One region of the Aquamicrobium terrae genome, then DNA from elsewhere that is predicted to be linked to it. Evidence: riboswitches for the same ligand, from Rfam matches in the RefSeq annotation. Region 1 holds a riboswitch; the other holds the start of a gene.
What was found. A riboswitch is a leader RNA that binds a small molecule or an ion and turns the genes downstream of it on or off. The one in region 1 is predicted to bind cobalamin.

Region 1 (3,365 bases):
GCGCCGCTGCCACTCCTGCCGCCCGAGACGATGGGAGCGCTGCGGGCCGATGCGCGCGTGGACAATGCGGTTCCCGTCGGCTTCGGCGATTTCGTCGCCGGTTACCCGATCGTCGGCACGACCGCCGACGCGGTTCGCATGCTTGGCGGATTGGCCGAAGGCGAGGGTTTCAGCCATATGGGCGACGCCGTTGTCGGCGCGCAGGTGGCGCGTTCGATCGGCGACAGCTTCCATCCCTTCCACGGCACGGTGGGCGAGGCCGGCGAGGTGCATTCGCATGTGGAATACAGGGTTGTCGGCCGCATGGCGCCGACGGGAACGCCGTGGGACCGGGCGATCCTCGTGCCGATCCAGTCTGTCTGGGAAACCCATGCCGATCACGACCATAGCCATGGACCCGTTGAAAGCGCGGGATTGGCCGCTGTTGCCAGCGTCCCCCATGCCGACGACCACGATCACGGCTCAGGTTTCGCCGGCCAGGCGGTCGACGAGTCTGAACTGCTGCACGCCGACAATCCCGGCGTGCCCGCGATCCTCGTGAAGCCGAAGAGCATTGCCGACGCCTACAACCTGCGCCAGCAATACCGCACGGAAACGACGCTGGCCGTCTTCCCCGGCGAGGTGCTGACGCGGCTCTACGGCACGCTGGGCGATGCCCGCCGCGTGCTCGGCTTCGTGGCGACCGGCGCGCAGGCGCTGGTCGGTGCGGCGATCCTGATGGTGGTGGCCGTGCATGTGCTGCAACGCCGCCGCCAGATCGGCGCGCTGCGGGCCTTCGGCGCGTCGCGGCCCGTGGTCATGGGCATGGTGTGGATGGAGGTTTTTGTCCTCGTCGCCGCCGGCGTGATCTGCGGGTTCGCCATCGGTTACGCCATCGTCCGCGCCATATCAGGCCATCTCGCCAGCAGCAGCGGCGTCGCCATGCCGGTCGAGTTCCAGGCTGGCGACCTGTGGACGCTCGCCGGCCTGCTCGCCGCCTGCGCGGTGGCGACCTTTCTGCCGGCACTGATCGCCTATCGCCAGAGCCCGGCGCAGGCCCTGCGTGCCTAGCATACTTGCATCGCGCAAACTAAAATAACGATATAAAGATTTCTTTATGTCATATTGACATTGAGATGTGAAAGGTGGAGATTGCGTGCGTCGTGGTTCTTCGGGGCATCTCGTGTCTCGAAGCTAAGAGGGAAGCCGGTGCCTTTTGAAAAGGCAAATCCGGCGCTGCCCCCGCAACTGTAGGCGGAGAGCCTTGCGTCCATCCATGTCACTGGGGTGAAAGTCCCGGGAAGACGGACGCAGGCGGTGACCCGCGAGCCAGGAGACCTGCCATGACGAACAACGTCCACGGGCGGGGTGTCCCGACGGCCGCGATGCGCCTGCCTGTGCAGGCGATGACGGCTATTCCGATCACCACGCCCCAACCATCGGGGTTTATGGAATGGCTATCTCGACAGTTCCCGTCGCAACGCTTGGCGTGCCGCGCATCGGCCGCCGCCGCGAACTGAAATTCGCGCTTGAAAACTACTGGTCCGGCAAGGATACGGCCGAATCCCTGCATGAAACGGCGAAGCGCCTGCGCGCCGAGAACTGGCGCCTTCAGCGCGACAAGGGCGTGACGCGCATCCCCTCCAACGATTTCTCCCTCTACGATCATGTGCTGGACACGGCCGTCATGGTCGGCGCGATCCCGCAGCGCTATGGCTGGGCCGGCGGCGAGGTGCCGCTCGCTACCTATTTCGCCATGGCGCGCGGCAGCCAGGAAGAAGCGGGCTGCGGCCATCCGGGCCATGTCCACAGCACGTCGGCTTTGGAAATGACCAAGTGGTTCGACACCAATTACCACTACATGGTGCCGGAACTCGCGCCCGATCAGCAGTTCGTGCTGACCACCACCAAGCCGGTCGATCATTTCCTGGAAGCCAGGGAACTCGGCATCCACACCCGCCCGGTCATCCTCGGGCCCGTCACCTTCCTCAAGCTGGCGAAATCCGGCGGCGAGGAATTCGATCCGCTGTCGCTGCTGCCGGGGCTCCTGCCGGTCTATGCAGAGCTGCTGAACCGTCTGCTGGAAGCCGGTGCGGACTGGGTGCAGATCGACGAGCCTTGCCTTGTGCTCGACCTCGACGCCCGCGAGCAGGCAGCGCTGGAAGCGGCCTATCGTCATTTCGCGGAAGAGGTGCCGGCGCTCGGCATCATGCTCGCCACCTATTTCGGCGCGCTCGGCGACAATCTGGATCTCGCCCTGTCGCTGCCGGTCTCCGGCCTGCATGTCGATCTGGTGCGTGCGCCCCATCAGCTCGAGCAGATTGCCCGGCTGGCGCCCAGGCACATGGTGCTGTCGCTCGGCCTGATCGACGGCCGCAATGTCTGGCGGGCCGACCTCACCGCCGTCCTCGACTGGCTGAAGCCGCTGGTCGGCGGCTGGCCGCTCGACCGCATCGAGATCGCGCCCTCCTGCTCGCTTCTGCATGTGCCGGTCGATCTGGACCTCGAAACCGCGCTCGATGCGGAGCTGAAATCATGGCTGGCCTTCGCCACCCAGAAGATCGGCGAACTGACGGTGCTCGGCCGTGCGCTGTCGCAGGGCAGGGGTGAGGTCGCTGATGAATTGCAGGCTTGCGCCGATGCTGTCGCGTCGCGTCGCAAATCGCTGCGCGTCCACGATCCGCTGGTCGAGGGCAGGCTGGCCGCCGTCGATGACGCGATGGCGCGCCGCAAGAGCCCCTTCGCCGAACGCCGCCGCAAGCAGGGCGAGAAGCTCGACCTGCCGAGCTTCCCCACCACCACCATCGGCTCCTTCCCGCAGACGGCCGAGGTGCGCAAGGCGCGCTCCGCCCATGCCCGGGGAGAGCTCAGCTATGCCGATTATGAAGCCTTCCTGCGCGGGCAGACCGAGGCCGCCATTCGCTGGCAGGAGGATATCGGCCTCGACGTGCTGGTGCATGGCGAGTTCGAGCGCAACGACATGGTGCAGTATTTCGGCGAGCAGCTTTCGGGCTTCGCCTTCACGCAAGCCGGCTGGGTGCAGAGTTACGGCTCGCGCTATGTGCGCCCGCCGATCATCTACGGCGACGTCTCGCGGCCCAATCCGATGACCGTGCGCTGGTGGCAATATGCGCAGTCGCTGACCGACAGGCCGGTCAAGGGCATGCTCACCGGGCCGGTGACGATCCTCAACTGGTCCTTCGTGCGCGACGACATCCCGCGCGCGCAAACCTGCCGCCAGATCGCGCTCGCCATCCGCGACGAGGTGGTCGATCTGGAAAGGGCGGGCGCGGTCATGATCCAGATCGACGAGGCGGCCCTGCGCGAGGGCCTGCCGCTGCGCAAGGCGGAGTGGAAGGCCTATCTCGACTGGGCGGTCGGCAGCT
Region 2 (3,365 bases), 2.1 Mb from region 1:
TTCCGCGCCCGGCTCCGCGCCCGAAGCGAAGGCCGTGGCGGTGACGATGGCCGCCGGTTGCAGAACTGCAATCGCCTTTTCGACGAAGCCGAGCGAGGCGACGTCTTTCAGGCTGGAGACGAAGACCGGCACCGCCGCGATGCCGGTGCGGCGCAGTTCCGCCGTCAGCGCATCGATGGGGGCGATGTCGTCCGCCGGCAGCATGGAACGGTAGAAGAGAATCGGCACGACGGAAGCAGATTTGTCGTCCGCCAGCAGCGGTGTTTCGACAACGCCTGTTCCGGGTTCGTAATAGCCGGCCCGCGGCACCGGCGTGGGAGCCGCAGCATCGGCCTCATGGCCGGCCAGCCTTGCCAGACGGCGCACCAGCGCCTGCATGTTGGCCGGGCCGCCCTCGCGGAAATAGCCCAGCAGCAGGGAAAGTTCCTCGCGGGGCAGGGTGGAAGCCTGCGCCAGCCGCTCGTCCTCGTCGCGGCATTCGCCGGGCATCAGCGCCAGCCTGATGCCTTTTGCGCGCGCCGTGGCGGCAAGCTGGTCGCAGCCGTAGCGCCACCAGTCGTAGCCGCCCAGAAGACGTACCAGAATGACCTTTGCATGCTGTGCGACGCTGTCCACCCACAGGTCGACCGACATGGGGTGACGCAGGTCGCGCAGCGCCGCCAGCCGCATGGAGGGCAGGCGGTCGGCTTCGGCCTTCCATGCCGAGGCCAGCGCCGCGAGATCGCTGTCCGTGAAGGACAGCGCCACCACCTCGCCCGGCGTCTGGCGCAGGTCGACCGGCTCGATGACATCATCGAGCGAGGCGGAGGTGGTGGTCAGGATATGCATCGTTCAATCCTGATGAGCGGCGCGCTTGCCTAGTTCAGCCCGCCAGAATCTTCTCGATGGCCGGGCGGTCGAGACCCTTGAGGCCGATCACCACCAGCCGCGAGCGGCGGTCGTCATTGGCCGTCCATGCGCGATCATAATAATGATTGACGCGCGGACCGACAGCCTGAACCAGCAGGCGCATCGGCTTGCCGGAAACCTCCACGAACCCCTTCACCCGCAGCACGTCCTCCTGCTCGGCGGCGGCGGCGATGCGGCGCGCCAGTTCCTCGGGGTCGGTGACGGACGGGACGTCGATGACGAAGGTGTCGAAGTCGTCGTGTTCATGGTCGCCGGCGCCGTCGTGATGCGACTTGCGGTTTTCGATGTCGTCCTCGACGGCGAGGCCGAGGCCGAGCAGGATCGACGGATCGACCTTGCCGTGCTCGGACGGGACCACCTTCACGGCCGGCGTGATATGGGCATCGACGATCTTGCGGGCGCGGATGGCAGCGGCCTTGTCCAGCAAATCGTTCTTAGAAAGGATGATGAGATCGGCGCAGGCCACCTGATCCTCGAACACCTCCTCGATCGGATCGTCATGGTCGAGTGACTCGTCTTCGGCGCGCTGGGCGGCGAGCGCATCCATGTCGGAAGCGACCTTGCCCTCGGCAAGCGCGGGACCATCGACCACGGCGACCACGCCATCGACGGTGACGCGGCTTTTCACCGTCGGCCACTGGAACGCCTGCACCAGCGGCTTCGGCAGGGCGAGGCCCGAAGTCTCGATCAGGATATGATCGACCCTGGGCGTGCGCGACAGGATCTGGTCCAGCGCCGGCACGAAATCGTCGGCCACGGTACAGCAGATGCAGCCATTGGCGAGCTCGACGATGTTCTCCTCCGGGCAGGCGTCGATGCCGCAGCCTTTCAATATCTCGCCGTCGACGCCGACGTCGCCGAACTCGTTGACGATGAGGGCGAGGCGCTTGCCTTTGCTGTTCTCCAGCAGGTTGCGGATCAGCGTGGTCTTGCCGGCGCCGAGGAAGCCGGTGACGACGGTGCAGGGCACGCGGGCGGCGGTTGCGGTCATGGTCGATCCTTCAGGATGGTAAGAGGAGGAATGCGCGCGACGAGGCCGCGCTTGAGCGAATCGGGGCGGCCGCGCCACGGCATCAGGCCGTCGTCGGCTCCAGAGAGCAGGCGGGCACCGGCGACCAGATCGGCGCCGCAATCTTCGGCGAGGTCGCCGAACACATAGCTCCAGGCGCCGTCGGAGAGGATGGAGGCGCTGAGCCGGCGCTTGCAGTTGCCGAGGCATTCTACGGTGCGTATCTCGACCGGCGCGCCGGCGGCGGCCCGGCGCGTGTCCTCCGCCAGCTTTTCGCCGGCGCGCGGATGTGCATCCGAGCCGCTGGCGTCGCGGCAGGACACGCACACGATGATCGTCGCGCGGGTTTCCCGGTCGCTGACGGGTGGCGTCGCCTGATGGGCTGGGCTTGAGTCCAAAATATGCTCCTTGCCCGGGACACCCGCCAGGCTTTCGGCTCGGTTTCGTCGACGGCAGGTCTCCTGGCTCGCGGGTTGTCGCCTTTTCGCCGCCTTCCCGGGCTTTTCGACCCAGTGGTGTTTGGCAAGGCTCGCCGCCTACAGTTGCGGGGACAGCCGCGGCGTTGGGATGAACATCCCGCACCGCATTCCCTCTTAGCTCCCCTCCTTTGGAAGTGGAGACCGTCTTGGCGGATTTAGGCTTTGGCGGGGCGCGCTGTCAACGCGCGGCTACGACGCGGCCATGTCTGCCAGCGCCGGGCCAAGATCGCCGGCGGGCGTGACCTCGATGCGGTCGAGTTCCAGCCAGCCGCGCATCTGTTCCAGTTCATCGAAAAGCGCCGCAGCGGTTTCGGCCGGGGCGTGCGGTTCGGCATAGGCGGCATGAACGCGTAGCACCTTGGCCGGCCGGTCTGCCCTGAGGTCGACGCGGGCGACGATCCTGTCGCCCAGCAGGAAGGGCAGGACATAATAGCCGTACTGCCGTTTCTCGGCCGGCGTGTAGATTTCGATGCGGTAGCGGAAGCCGAACAGGTTCTCCGTGCGGTCGCGCTCGAACACCAGCGGATCGAAGGGGGCAAGCAGGGCGCGGGCGTCGATCCTGCGCGGCAGGCGCGCGTCCCGATGCAGATAGGCCTGCCGCGACCAGCCCTTGATGCGCACGGGAATCAGTTCGCCTTCCTCGACCAGTTCGGCGATGCGCGGCACGGTTTCCGTTGCGGAAAGGCGGAAATAGTCGCGCAGGCAGGCGACGGTGGCGATGCCGTGGGCGCGGGCGGAAATACGCAACAGTTCGCGCTGGGCGTCCTGCGTCGCGGGAACGGGCAGGTCGAGGATGTTGCGCGGCAGAACCCGCCCGGGAAGATCGTAGACGCGCTCGAAGCCGCGGCGAAAGGCGGTGGTGATGCGGCCGGCCCAGAACAGCCATTCGAAGGCGGCCTTGGCGTCGCTCCAGCCCCACCAGCCGCCGGACCCCTTGTGGCCATCCATGTCGGATGCCGCGATCGGGC

Region 2: it holds a riboswitch for cobalamin, as region 1 does, so the genes downstream of both, ACVCNR_RS03175 (DUF1636 family protein) here and metE (5-methyltetrahydropteroyltriglutamate--homocysteine S-methyltransferase) in region 1, are expected to answer to the same signal.

What each region holds. Positions count from the first base shown of each region.
Region 1 is NZ_JBRKLZ010000001.1:2,669,435-2,672,799, forward strand. It holds gene ACVCNR_RS13105 (ABC transporter permease) at 1-1,050, shown strand, start outside; cobalamin riboswitch at 1,127-1,339, shown strand; gene metE (5-methyltetrahydropteroyltriglutamate--homocysteine S-methyltransferase) at 1,433-3,365, shown strand, end outside.
Region 2 is NZ_JBRKLZ010000001.1:613,328-616,692, reverse strand. It holds gene ACVCNR_RS03185 (cobaltochelatase subunit CobN) at 1-828, opposite strand, end outside; gene cobW (cobalamin biosynthesis protein CobW) at 863-1,900, opposite strand; gene ACVCNR_RS03175 (DUF1636 family protein) at 1,897-2,316, opposite strand; cobalamin riboswitch at 2,353-2,558, opposite strand; gene ACVCNR_RS03170 (winged helix-turn-helix domain-containing protein) at 2,587-3,365, opposite strand, start outside.